Regions from separate parts of the Lacrimispora sphenoides JCM 1415 genome, predicted to be linked through region 1. Evidence: riboswitches for the same ligand, from Rfam matches in the RefSeq annotation. Region 1 holds a riboswitch; the other holds the start of a gene.
The links. Region 1 has a riboswitch for glycine ahead of BMX69_RS18075 (alanine/glycine:cation symporter family protein). Riboswitches for the same ligand answer to the same signal wherever they lie in the genome.
Positions count from the first base shown of each region.

Region 1 (7,014 bases):
ACCGATGACGCCGCCACGTTGTCCGTAGACTACTGAACCGCCTGTATAAGCAATAAGCAGCGGCAGCAGCATGGAAACCATAGGGGAGACCAGGGCACCAATTGCTTCATTTGGATACCAGCCGGTCGGAATAAACAATGCCGTAATCAGTCCCCATGCAATAAATGCACCGATGTTCGGCATTACCATACCGCTTAAAAAGCGGCCAAATACTTGTACCTTCTCTTTCATATTACATACCCTCACTTATTTATATAGTATTTGCTGCATGATCCGTGTCAGGTATGATTGGCCAATCAATTCCTTTCGATAGCCTTATTATAATCAATGTCAACTTCAGATTTCAACCGGAAGAAACAAGGATTTGGCGCTAGTTTTAGTGCCAAACCTTAAAAAGCCTGAATCCCCTGTCCCATTGTTTCCTCAGATTCTCTGCAATCAGCAAAAACATTGCCCTGAGAATCAGTCTGACTGTAGATACCAATAGAAAAAAAGATGCCGCAAGGCAGCTGTAACCAGCTGATCTTGCGGCATCTATCTTATACATGAAGATTATAAATATTTTTTTAAAAGTGAAACTTTATCAAGCTTCTCCCATGGAAGGTCTAAGTCATTTCTACCAAAATGTCCGTAAGCTGCCGTCTGTTTGTAGATCGGGCGGCGTAAATCCAGCATCTTGATGATTCCTGCGGGACGCAGGTCAAAGTTTTCCCTGATGATCTCCACAAGCTTTTCATTGCTTAATTTTCCGCTTCCGAAAGTATCCACCATAACGGAAGTAGGATGTGCCACACCGATGGCATAGGAAAGCTGGATCTCACACTTGTCAGCCAGCCCTGCTGCTACGATGTTCTTTGCTACATAACGTGCCGCATAAGCAGCGGAACGGTCTACCTTGGTGCAGTCCTTACCGGAGAATGCTCCGCCGCCGTGGCGTGCATAGCCGCCGTAGGTATCTACGATGATCTTACGTCCGGTTAGGCCGCTGTCTCCGTGAGGTCCGCCGATTACAAAGCGTCCGGTAGGATTAATGAAGAAATTGGTCTTCTCATCCACCAGCTCTGCAGGCAGAACTTCATCAAATACATATTTTTTAATATCCGTGTGAATCTGCTCCTGGCTCACGTTCTCATCATGCTGAGTGGATAAAACCACCGCATCCAAGCGGAGAGGATTGCCGTTCTCATCATATTCCACGGTTACCTGGGTCTTTCCGTCGGGACGGAGGTAAGTAAGGGTTCCATCCTTGCGTACCTTGGTAAGCCGAAGGGCCAGCTTGTGAGCAAGGGCGATGGGGTATGGCATATACTCCTCGGTTTCATTGCTGGCAAAGCCAAACATCATCCCCTGGTCTCCTGCTCCGATGGCATCGATCTCTTCATCAGACATCTTATGTTCCTTTGCTTCCAGGGCCCGGTCAACGCCTAAGGCAATGTCAGCGGACTGCTCGTCCAAAGCTACGATCACTCCGCAGGTATCGCAGTCAAACCCGTATTTTGCACGGTCATAGCCGATTTCCCTTACGGTCTCTCGTACTACTTTCTGTATGTCTACGTAGGCATGGGTCGTTATTTCTCCCATAACCATAACAAGACCTGTAGTACAGCAGGTTTCACAAGCCACACGGCTCATGGGATCCTGCTTTAACATCTCGTCTAAAATCGCATCAGAGATCTGGTCACACATTTTATCCGGATGTCCTTCTGTAACGGACTCGGATGTAAATAATAATTTTTCCATGTTGTCATTTCCTCCTTGATATCACATGGGGGAATAACAAAAAGAAAAGTCCGCAGCAACGCGGACTTGATTCAACAATGTATCAAATCCTCTTATTGCTCGATTTCTCGCTCAGGTTGGCACCTTCCAACCGCTCATTTCTGGCCTAGGCCATCATTTTCGGTCGGGGTTGCCGTGACTTCACAGATCCTTTGTATCTCCATCACTCTGAATAAGGGATATTACGTACTTTTCATTTGTTATTCAATTGTAAGCTGTTTCTAGTGCATGTATATTTTAACGTATTTAAAAACGGCTGTCAAGGGAATTCTATTCATTGCATCCATGGATAAAGTTCTTGCAAAAATTTTATCCATAATGTATAATGACGCTATTCTTTAAATGTTCGCCAAATGAAATCTGTGGAATGCGCTCAGCGCAGACCGTGGACGGATGGCACTCTGGAGACATCTGCAGCTATGCAGGGGCCGAAGGGGCAAGCGCTTAGGCGCGAAACTCTCAGGCAAAAGGACAGAGGCGATTTTTTCCCTTTCTTTTTGGAATATCGCATGATCTCTGTTTTTTTGTGAGCGGGAGTATATCCTGCTCTTTTTTTTATCAAAAAACATGAAGGAAGGGAAGTAAAAAACCAATGCAAGCAATTAATGAATTTTTCAACAAGCTGGACTCAGCCATTTGGGGGTTACCCATGATTGTGTTGCTGTTTGGCACTCACTTATTTTTGACCGTACGCACAGGCTTTATCCAGCGCAAAACCTTTACAGCCATTAAGTTGTCTGTAACAAAAGACCCTGATTCACCAGGTGAGGTCAGCCAGTTTCAGGCGCTGACTACTGCCCTTGCTTCTACCATCGGTACCGGCAATATTGTGGGAGTTGGCACGGCGGTGTTCTTAGGCGGCCCGGGTGCTGTTCTCTGGTGCTGGCTCACAGGTGTATTCGGCATTGCTACCAAATATTCAGAATCCCTGATCGCAGTTAAATATCGTGTGCAGACAAAGGATGGACGAATGCAGGGAGGTGCCATGTATGCACTGGAGCGCGCACTGGGCTTAAAGTGTCTGGGCGTACTCTTTGCACTGTTCGCCCTGTTTGCTTCCTTTGGTATTGGAAGCGGGACTCAGATCAATGCCATCGCTGAGATTATTGAAAACAACGTGCCGCTGCCGATCCCGCGCATTGCAATCGGTCTTGTCTTCGGTGTGATTACTGCTGTGGTTATTATCGGCGGCATCAAGTCCATCGCAACGGTGTGTGAGAAGCTTGTACCATTTATGGCGGCTTTCTATGTGGCAGGCTGTCTGATCATTCTTAGTATCAATGCTGATTTCATCCTTCCTGCACTGAAGGCAATTGTGACCCTGGCCTTTAAACCCGGTGCGGTTGCAGGCGGTCTGGTTGGCCGGGGTATTATGCTTGCCATGCAGTACGGCATTGCCCGCGGCTTATTTTCCAATGAGTCCGGTATGGGTTCCGCGCCGTTAGTCGCTTCGGCTGCGCAGACACGTAATCCGGTGCGTCAGGCGCTGGTTTCCTCAACCGGAACCTTCTGGGATACGGTTGTTGTCTGCCTTATGACTGGTCTGGTCCTTGTTACGACCATAATGAAAAACCCGGACATCAACATGGATATGATACAAAACGGCGGACAGATGACAACCGCTGCATTCAGTCAGATTCCTGTGCTTGGGCCGGTGATCCTGGTAGTTGGAATCATTACTTTTGCTTATTCCACCATTCTAGGCTGGTCTTATTACGGGGAACGATGCTGCGAGTACTTATTCGGCGCCAAGGGAATGCTACCTTATAAAATTATCTTCGTGTCAATCGTAGTTGTCGGTCCTGTACTGTCTTTGGATCTGGTATGGACGATTTCAGACATCCTAAACGCACTGATGGCGATTCCCAATCTTGTGGCTGTTCTGCTTTTATCGGGCGTTGTGGCAAAGGATACAAAGTACTATCTGAGCCACTTAGATGAAAGGGACGAAACACCGATTCCGGTCATAGATAAATAACAACTAAAAACCTCCTGCCTTTTCGGGGCTGCTAAAAAATAATTCTTCTATAATAAATGAATTATCTTGCAGTCCGCGTAAAGCAGGAGGTTTTTTATTATCTTTTCCAGCAAAGCCATTAACCTTTGACTCCGCCCCCGGTAATACCAGCAATGATCTTCTCCGACAAAAAGATATAAAGAATAAAGGTAGGAAGAAATACGATGATAACGGATGCGAACATTCCTGACCAGTCTCCCGTATATTTCATGGAATTGATCATGGAATATAGCCCTACCGCAACCGGACGTACCCTGTCGGAGTTGGCAAAAATCAGGGAAATGAAATACTCATTCCATATATTAATAAAATTGAAAATAGTAACCGTTATGATCCCGGACTGAGCCATGGGAAACATGATCAGCCAGAAAGCCCTCATAGGCGGACAGCCGTCAATAGCCGCCGCTTCCTCGTAGGCTCTGGAGATATTGGCAAAAAATGTGAGAAGAAATATTGTTGTATAAGGAACATTGATCCCCACATAAAGAAATATCAGCACCGCTTTGTTTGCAATGTAGTTGTTTAACACGTTCATACCGGCGATCAGGCTGAACAGGGGAAGAACGATCATGACCACAGGCACTCCCATGGCAGACACAAGGCTCGTCTGGATCATCTTATTCCCTGCAAAGCGAAAGCGGGACAATACGTACGCGGCAGGCGCACAGATCAAAACAAGAAGCGTACATGAAATAACGGAATACATCAGGGAATTAAAGAAAATAGCGGACACATTGGAATTGGTCCAGGCCTTTGCATAGTTTTCAAAATGAATTCCCTGGGACAAAACATGGCCTGAAAAGATGGCCTTTGTCGTAGAAAAGCTGGCGGCTACCACCCAGCCCAGCAATACAATGGTAAATAATATCCAAACACTAAGGAGCAGATATCCCGGAAAAAGCTTAAGCTCTCTTTTCCAGTTAAATGGCTCCATAAACCCTTTCTTTTTAGCCATAGATCCCCCTCCTTAGAATTCCAGATCATCCTCTTTTATCAGTTTATTGCACAGCAGGAATACCGCAACCACACAGATGCTCAAAAGGACACCGATTGCCGCACCCAGGCCTGCATTCCGCTCGGTCATGCTGTTGCCTGCACCAAAAATCATCATATACATATAAACCATGGGGGTAATGGTCTGGGTATCCGCTGTAACCGTTGAAAACAGCTGGGACCAGACGAAAAAGCCCACCGATGTAACGCTCCACATGGTGATATTGGTTTTAAATACCCCCTTTAAAAGAGGAAGGGTGATATAGCGGAACTGGTTTACCTTATTTGCTCCATCCAGAGTGGCTGCCTCATAGTAGTCCTCTCCGATCCGCTCGATCCCGCTTGCAAATATCAGCATGTGATATCCAACCATGCCAAAACAGTAGGCAACCAGCAGGGCCATGAATTTATGGTCATTATCAAGCCACTGGACTTTGGATAAGTATTTAAGCCCCATGGCGGAAAATACATTTTTAAGGAGACCGAACTTAGGGCTGTATACATACTGAAGCCACATGGTCGCAAGGGCGACCGCACTGACTACGTTGGGAAGATAGATCATTGCCCTGAAAAAGCTTTTAAAGCGTATCCCGCTGGTAAGGATCACCGCAAACAAAAGAGCGAGAGACATAACAACCAGTCCGCCTATTAACCAGATGCGGAACAGATTCCACATGGAAATGCGGAATAAGCTGGTCGACGCAAGCTTGCTGTAATTGGCAAATCCGGTAAACTGCCACTTGGTCATAGAGTCCGTGATTCCTTCAATTTTAAAGAAGCTCATTAAAATTGTCCTAAAAATAGGATAAAGGAATACAAGGACAAACATTAATACTGCCGGTGTTAGAAATACGGCAATCATTGTCTTATTCTTCTTCACGTTAAATACCTCCCCCGGCTTTCCTTAATTACAGGGTGACACCGCCGAAGCGGTGCCACCATAAAATTCTATTGATCCGGATTATTTGCCTGCTGCTTTAAGAGCATCCACGAACCCGGTCGCTGTAATGGAACCTCCGCAAAGCTTCATAAAGTTCTCTTTGATAATCGGTGTTAAGTCAGCATTGGCTTCCGCTCCGGCTGCCCAGGGATAACGCACGCTTAAGCTCTCCATAACCGGCATCACACTGGCAAGCTGTGCCGGCCATTCTGCATTTCTGGAATCTGCCGGAATACCCATTGACAGTTCGGACATCTTCTTGTCAAATTCTCCCTGAGTGATGTATTCAATCAGCTTAAATGCATTTTCTCCATTTTGGGAATTCTTGTTGATCGCCAAAACCTGAGCACCGTAGTTGGAGGCATTGGTACCATCTTTTCCGCCTTCCACTGCCGGATAGCTGAAGCAGCCCCATTTAAAGTCTTCTCCTGCCATATCCTTTACTTCATTTGGAAGCCAGGAGCCGTTCAAATACATGGCTGCTGTACCAAGTGCAAGTTCCTGGTTCTGTCCGGCAGGCCATACGTTGGAAGCAATTGTTTCTGAAAAATACCCTTTCTGTGCAAAGTCTTCATAAGCCTGAGCTGTTTTAAGAACTGCCGGGTCATCCCACTTGCCTTCCTTTACAACAGCCTCTGTTCCCGGTTCGCCTAAAAGTCTGGACATATGATAGCCAAACATGGCTGTTATGTAAGCGTCATCACAGGTAATGGGAGTGTAGCCTGCATCCTTGATCTTCTGGCACGCTGCGTCAAGCGCTTCCCAGGTCTTTGGCACTTCCTTGATTCCTGCCTCATCGAAAATAGTCTGATTATAGAAAAATGCAAATACATTGGGCTGGTAAGGAATGGATTTTAATGTTCCATCTCCCACTTCCCGGCAAGCACTCATTAAGCCTGCATTGGCGTTGGCTTCATAGCCGGAAGTCTTTACTAAATCCTCCAGATCCATTAAATACTGTCCCCATGTGGTATTTACACGGTCAATGTCCTCGTCAAATACGTCAATGTTGGTTCCCGCATCCAAAGCCGGCTGCAGACCTTCACGGATTCCCGTACGTCCCTTAAACTGAACATCAACCTTCACTCCTGTATCTGCAGTGAATTTGTCAATTGCCATCTGGATCGCCTGGCCCTGAGGCTCTGTTGCTTCCCACATGGACCAGTAAATAAGCCCTTCCCCGCCGCCTGCAGCCGTTTCCTTCGGTGCATCCGTGGCCGCTCCGCCAGCCGCAGCAGCTGTGGTAGCAGTGGTGGTCTCACCTGCACATCCTGCCAGAAGACCG
Region 1 covers NZ_LT630003.1:3,994,445-4,001,458, forward strand. The annotation lists gene BMX69_RS18065 (PTS mannitol transporter subunit IIBC) at 1-231, opposite strand, end outside; gene metK (methionine adenosyltransferase) at 553-1,740, opposite strand; SAM riboswitch class I at 1,830-1,958, opposite strand; glycine riboswitch at 2,171-2,263, shown strand; gene BMX69_RS18075 (alanine/glycine:cation symporter family protein) at 2,372-3,757, shown strand; gene BMX69_RS18080 (carbohydrate ABC transporter permease) at 3,876-4,751, opposite strand; gene BMX69_RS18085 (carbohydrate ABC transporter permease) at 4,764-5,669, opposite strand; gene BMX69_RS18090 (ABC transporter substrate-binding protein) at 5,751-7,014, opposite strand, start outside.

Region 2 (7,014 bases), 2.3 Mb from region 1:
ATGTTTTTATCAAAAAGTCCTAATGTATTGGGATTGGTTAACATCAGTCCGGCCGTATCTTCCCCGACCGCTTTTTTTAATTCCTCCAAATCCACTCCCCCGTCTTTTGCAGACGGGATACTGATTACGGAATAGCCCACCATTGTCGCACTGGCAGGATTGGTTCCATGGGCGGAATCCGGTACTATGATCTTTGTTCTTTTTTTGTCGCCGCGGCTTTCGTGATATGCTTTTATCAGCAAAAGTCCGGTAAATTCCCCGTGAGCTCCTGCTGCCGGCTGAAAGGTCATACGGTTCATTCCAGTGATCTCACATAAGTACTTCTCTGCTGTCTTTAATACTTCCATGCAGCCCTGTACCGTATGCTCCGGCTGCAGCGGATGAATCTGCTTAAAGCCAGGAAGACCCGCTATGTCTTCATTGATCTTGGGATTATATTTCATGGTGCAGGAACCCAAAGGATAAAAGCCGTCATTGACACCATATGCCTTTTTTGCTGTTTCTGTATAATGCCTGCTTATATCATTTTCAGACACTTGGGGAAGGTTCAGGCTCTTTTTTCTAAGGCTGCCTTCTTCCGGCAGGCTCACCGGCACATCACATTCCGGCAGAATGCTCATCTTTCTTCCATCCTGTCCTTTTTCAAATATCAGCATAACCTTACACCTCCTTCAGAATGCCAATGACACGGTCAATGTCATCCTTTGCATTCATTTCCGTGCAGCACCATAAGATCTGTCCGGCTCTTTCACCGGTTAAGGGATAGCCCCCAAGAATTCCATGTTCTTCCAGAATCCCCAGCACCTGTTCCGCCGGGACCTTTGAAGTGGTCACAAATTCATGGAAAAATTCTCCGCAGTTTACAACCGGATACCCGATTGCTTCCAATTGCTTAGCCATATAATGGGCTTTTGACATACACTGTATGGCAGTCTGTTTCAGTCCTTCTGCTCCCATAGCAGATAAATAGACTGTCACTGCCAATGCACAAAGTGCCTGATTTGAGCAGATGTTGCTTAATGCTTTTTCTCTCCGGATATGCTGTTCCCTTGCCTGAAGGGTCAGGACATATCCTGTTTTTCCGTTGGAATCAACAGTTTCTCCGACGATCCTTCCCGGCAGCTTTCTGATCAGTTCTTTCGTACATGCCATGAAACCGATATATGGTCCGCCGAATGCCAACGGCAGTCCAAGGGGCTGCCCCTCTCCCACTGCAATATCAGCACCGTATTCCGCCGGCGTCTTAATGATTCCCAGGGAAATAGGATTCACGCCCATAATATAGCGTGAATTGGCTTCCCTTGCCATGTTGCCGATCTCTTCTGCCGGTTCCAGACTTCCGTAATAATTTGGATGCTGAATATAGACACATGCGGCCTGGCTATCCAGATGTTCTTTCAGAAAATCCAGATCTGTTATGCCGTCTTTCTCGGGAATAACCGTCAGTTCCATCCCATTTCCAAAACAATAGGTCTTTATGGTTTCCATCACCTGAGGATGAACCGCTGCAGAGACAAAGGCCCTGTTTTTCTTTCTGTCCCTGCACATAGCTACCGCTTCTGCCGCCGCTGACGCACCGTCATATACAGAGGCATTGGCAGTATCCATTCCGGTGAGCTCACAGATCATCGTCTGGTATTCAAATATGGATTGTAAGATACCCTGGCTGATTTCCGCCTGATATGGGGTATAAGCCGTGTACAGGGTTTCCTTGGATAATACGCTTTTCACAATGGATGGAATATAGTGTCTGTAAGCACCTGCCCCCCGGAACATGACAGGAAATACCGTATTCTTTGCTGCGATGTCTTCCATTTTCTTACATACTTCCATTTCAGACATTCCACCGGAAAGATTCAATCCTTCCTTTAAAATAACTTCCTGGGGAAGCTGCCCAAAAAGGTCTTCTACGCTATTAATACCGATCGCTGACAGCATTTCTTTTCTGTCTTGATCAGTTGCCGGTACAAATGAACCCATATGCAGATCTCCTTTATTCGATTTCATTTTTTACAAATTCTTCGTACTCCTCAGGACTTAAGAATTCTTCTTTATCCGTGATATCGGTTATCCTTGCAAACCAGGCTTCATAAGGAGCTTCGTTGATCTTTTCCGGTGCATCAAGAAGTTCTTCATTGATTTCCGATACAACTCCGGTTACCGGGCAATATACATCTGAAACAGCTTTTACAGATTCCACATCGGCAAATACGTCTCCGGCTGTCGTCTCGTCGTCTTCTTCCGGAAGATTGACGAAAACAAGTTCTCCCAATGACTGCTGGGCATGATCCGTAAGCCCGACCAAAGCTGTTGTTTCATCTTCAAACTTCACCCATTCATGTGTTTTAGTGTAAACCAGATCCCCTAATACTTTCATAATTAATTCTCCTTTTCCTTGTGGATTATTTTGATTTTTTATAAAATGGAAGGGTAACCACTTCCGCTTCTACTTCTCTTCCCCGGACGATTACCGTTACCTTTGTACCTGTTTTTGTATATTCTTTATCCAGGATAGCCATGGCTGCCGGATAGCCCAGATATGGGCAATGGGTTCCCGATGTTGTAAAACCTGCCTTCTTCCCGTCTGCAAGAACCTCTTCCTGTTCCCGGATGATTCCCCGTCCGGTTACCCTTAGGCCTACTCGTTTTCTTGTTAGAGAATCTTTATTCGGCAAATGGCTTTTTCCGATAAAGTCTTCCTTCTGCATCTTCACTGCAAACCCAAGACCGATTTCCACCGGATTTATATCATCGTTCATTTCATGTCCGTATAACGGCATGCCGGCCTCCAGCCTCAGAGTGTCTCTGGCCCCCAGCCCGCAGGGGATCAGTTCATATTCCCTGCCTGCTTCCATGAGCGTTTCCCACATTGTCTCAGCATATGCATTGTCTAAATAAAGCTCAAAACCATCCTCCCCTGTATAACCGGTTCTGGATACCATACATGAAATTCCGGCCACTTTTCCATCAAAAATTGCATAGTAGTATTTTTCAGGAATATCTGTGGTCAGTTTCATAAGTATTTCCTGTGATCTGGGACCCTGCAGGGCGATTTGTGTGATTTTATCAGAAATGTCTTCAAACACCACTTCTCCTAATTTATGTTCCAGCATCCACTGGTAATCCTTTTCTTTATTGGACGCATTAACAACGATAAAGTACTCCTCTTCTTTTTTCTTATAAACAATCAGATCATCCACCGTTCCCCCGTGCTCGTTGCACATGGGACTGTATCTTGCCTGTCCGATCTCCATATCGGTGAAATCATTGGTCAGCAGCCGATTAAGATTCATAAGCGCATCTTTCCCCTTACAGATGATCTCCCCCATGTGGGAAACATCAAAAAGCCCTGCCCTTGTTCTTACTGCCATATGCTCCTTTATGATCCCCTCTTCATACTGGATGGGAAGAAGATACCCGGCAAAAGGGACCAGCTTGCCGTGATACTTCAGATGCATTTCATAAAGCGGTGTTTTTAGTTCCATGTTTTAATCCTCCTTAAATAATTTATATGATAATATAGGAACATCATCCGTTTATATGCACAAAAAAAGGCAGAAAGAAATATTCCTATAGGATATTCCTGTCTGCCTCTGTCCTTTTACCTGAAAGATTAACTTCGTCGGTACATAAATGTTCTCCAGAGTTACGTCCGAATCCGATCCTTTTGCCTGAGAGTTTCTGCCTTCCCCTTCGGCGGCACAGGTTTGTGCTCTCTCTCTGATTCATCATCCGTTATTTATTATTGATATTATCAGAGTATTTTGGCACTGTCAATCATTTTTTACACAACCTTTTAGAATGATTCTGACAACTATGATGCTGACTTTCATATGCCTCCAAACGGCCTCCTGAATCATCTTTTTTGTTAAAATCATAACAAGGAAAATGGTATACTCGATGTTATTGCAGTACAGGCAAATGATTATAGACAGAATATAAATTAGAGGTATAATGTGTTATACTAGGATTAAAAGGAAAACCCCTTAAAGGAGGAAAAATAAGCATGCAGCTGCTTGAGATTGTTTTAATGCTTATTATTTATGATATCTATTATTTTAGCTATTTCAAACATATGTTTCCGGCAAAAAGAGACCATTTGTTTTTTTATGCGGCCGCAGTTTTCATCAATATCAGCATTACTTTACCGGCCTATCTGTTTCTGGACCATCGGATCGCAGTCTTTTTTATAATGGGTTCGATTATGTTAGGCTTGATTCTGCTGTTTCGTGTAAACCGGGTACAGATTATTTATGCCGGCAGCGTCTACATGTTTTCTATCTATAGCAGCAGAGGGATTGTCTGTTCGATCTATTCGATGGTGCTGCATACCAGCATCCAGGATGTCCTGCAGAATGATAAATATTATAATGCGGTAACAGCGTTAACCGTACTACTATCTATACTAAGCATCATGTTTGTCCGAAAGATAATTGTTCCGGATAACAAGGCCAGGCATGCATTTAATAACAATGAGCAGCTTGGTTTTACCGTCGTCTGCCTGATTAGCCAATTGTTTTTTCTTATGTTTATTAACGACGGACGCTTTTATAATGAAATCAAATCAACCTGGTATTCTGCTTTATATTTTGGAGCCAGCATTATAAGTAAGCTATGTATGCAATTTGTTTTTCACCACACTGCCAAGGTGGTAGAATTACTTGAATATGAGCTTCACACCCGCAAGCTGCAGGAACAGCTGTCCAGACAAATGCGGCATTATCAGGCGTACCGTAAGTTTACGGAAAGCTACCGCATATTCCGCCATGATTATAAGAACATGATGACTTCCGTTAAAGTCTTAATGAACAACAATGAATATGAGAAAGCGGCACGTATGTTAGATGATATCCAAGATACGATGCAAAGGGAGGTACTTATTCATAAAACTTATTCTGATAATATCCTGTTGGATGCCATCCTGCAGGACGCAGCCAATGCCTGCGGGGAAAAGAGCATCCGTTTTTCAGCACACGCACTTCTTCCTAAAGATGTACGGATGTCAGAGCTGGACATTGTCCGTATTTTTTCAAACACAATCGATAATGCCATAGAAGCCTGCAGTAAAATATCAGATAAAGAACGCTTTATTGAAATCGCAGGCGCCGGAAGCCGGGAGTGGGCAACAATTGAGATAGCTAATTCTTTTAACGGCGAACTGTCCCTATCAGGAGGCGAACCGGCAACTACAAAGGAAGATAAGGATATCCATGGATTTGGGCTGCGTATTATAAAGGATACGGTTGAAGGCCTTGGAGGTCTGGTAATAACGGATCCGGATCAGGAAAAAAGAATATTTAAAATCAGGATCTGTATTCCAAGAAGCTCATCTTGAGATATGACTTTGTAAATTTATGCCCGCGACAGCTGATGGTTTCCGAGAATATTTGGAATTTTTATTATTGTACATAAAACTGTCAGCAGCGGCGATTGCAGCCTCTACACTATCAAACATGGTAAAATCTACGATTCCATAACTAAAGGATAATGAGTGGCCGGTACCGTTCTTAGCCTTTGCTTTTAAGTCTTCCTGTATATTACTAATTACTGCATCAGCGTTCATAACATCGCATGCAAGCAGAATAAGAAATTCATCGCCACCCCACCGGCAAACCATATCCTCCTTGCGGATGCGCCTGGAAATGGCGCGGGCAACCGTGTTAATTGCCTCATCGCCTGCAGCATGCCCGTAAATGTCATTTATGGGCTTTAAGCCATCCAAATCAATAAAACATAATGACGCAGCAGGTTTCGTCACCTGAATCGCTCCATGCGTCTTATGCAGCATCTTGATGCCCCATTCGCGGTTAGATACGCCGGTCAGCGCATCCGTCGAAGCAAAATAGTGTAATTGTTCCTCATACTTTTTCCGCAAGGTAATATCGATCGCTACTTCAAAATGAGCCAAAGTACCGTCTACCCAGCGAATGACAGAATCTTTGACCCAGTACCAGTTACCGGTGATTGTATTCTGATGCTCATATTCTTTCACTCTCTTATCAGGAGCACAGCCGTTGTATTGAAGCTTGGGGATCGGGCAAAAAGGGCAAGGACCGTCCATACCCATTTGCAGCACCTCCCAGCATTTTCTGCCCAACAGTCCTTCCGATTTAACACCCAGTTGTTCGGTAAGGGTCCTGTTGACAAATTTAAGTTCAAAGGTTTCCATATCATTTACGTAGATGATAGAGTCAATATTGTCGCTGATCGTCTGCAGTACCTCGTGACTGCGGATAATCTCGGTTTCCTCGTTGCGCCTGATAATCAATGAGGATATGACACTGCCTACCCCTTTTAAAAACATCAACTCTTTGTAGCTCCATTGCCGTGTTTTAATGCAGTCGTCATAGCCGATAAATCCAATCGGCATATCCTGTTTGAATAACGGCAGTATGGCAAGTGCTTTGATTCCCTGCGGCTCCAGTATGGCCCTATCCTTTTCAGTAAGCGTACTTACATCATCGGAAACATACAGGCCAGAGGGGTCTACTATAATATCATAACTATAGTCATCTTTGCATAGGTTTTGTAAATCCTGTATCGCAGGTTCCACGCCCGGTGCGCACCACTCATAGGTATTGCGCGTGTAATTATTGAAAAGATCCTCAAAGATATATACACGGCTGACACCGATATATTCACCCACTCGGGAAAGGATCATCTGCACAGCCTGATTTATATCCGTGGAGTGGTAAGATGTATTCAAAACATAGGCTAAAATATCATTATATTCATTCGTTGAATCACAGTCTGATTCGTCATAATATATGTATATAATGATATATTTCGACTCTCCAAGGTTTGCAGTATTTGCGGCAATTTTAACGGGAATAACTCCCGCTTCAGGTGACATCAGTTTTAATGAGTACTGGCTAAGTGAGCCGGCATGTCCGAGGGTTTTCCGGATATTATCCTGATCCCCTTCATTCTGAAAACGCATTAATTGGCGGAGTGGAATATGCAAGGAGGAATCTGCGTCGTCAGGTTTTTCTAAAATAATTGACGGGTTAAGAA
Region 2 covers NZ_LT630003.1:958,929-965,942, reverse strand. The annotation lists gene gcvPB (aminomethyl-transferring glycine dehydrogenase subunit GcvPB) at 1-656, opposite strand, end outside; gene gcvPA (aminomethyl-transferring glycine dehydrogenase subunit GcvPA) at 661-1,980, opposite strand; gene gcvH (glycine cleavage system protein GcvH) at 1,994-2,377, opposite strand; gene gcvT (glycine cleavage system aminomethyltransferase GcvT) at 2,403-3,485, opposite strand; glycine riboswitch at 3,650-3,732, opposite strand; gene BMX69_RS04260 (sensor histidine kinase) at 4,007-5,335, shown strand; gene BMX69_RS04255 (diguanylate cyclase) at 5,327-7,014, opposite strand, start outside.
Region 2: it holds a riboswitch for glycine, as region 1 does, so the genes downstream of both, gcvT (glycine cleavage system aminomethyltransferase GcvT) here and BMX69_RS18075 (alanine/glycine:cation symporter family protein) in region 1, are expected to answer to the same signal.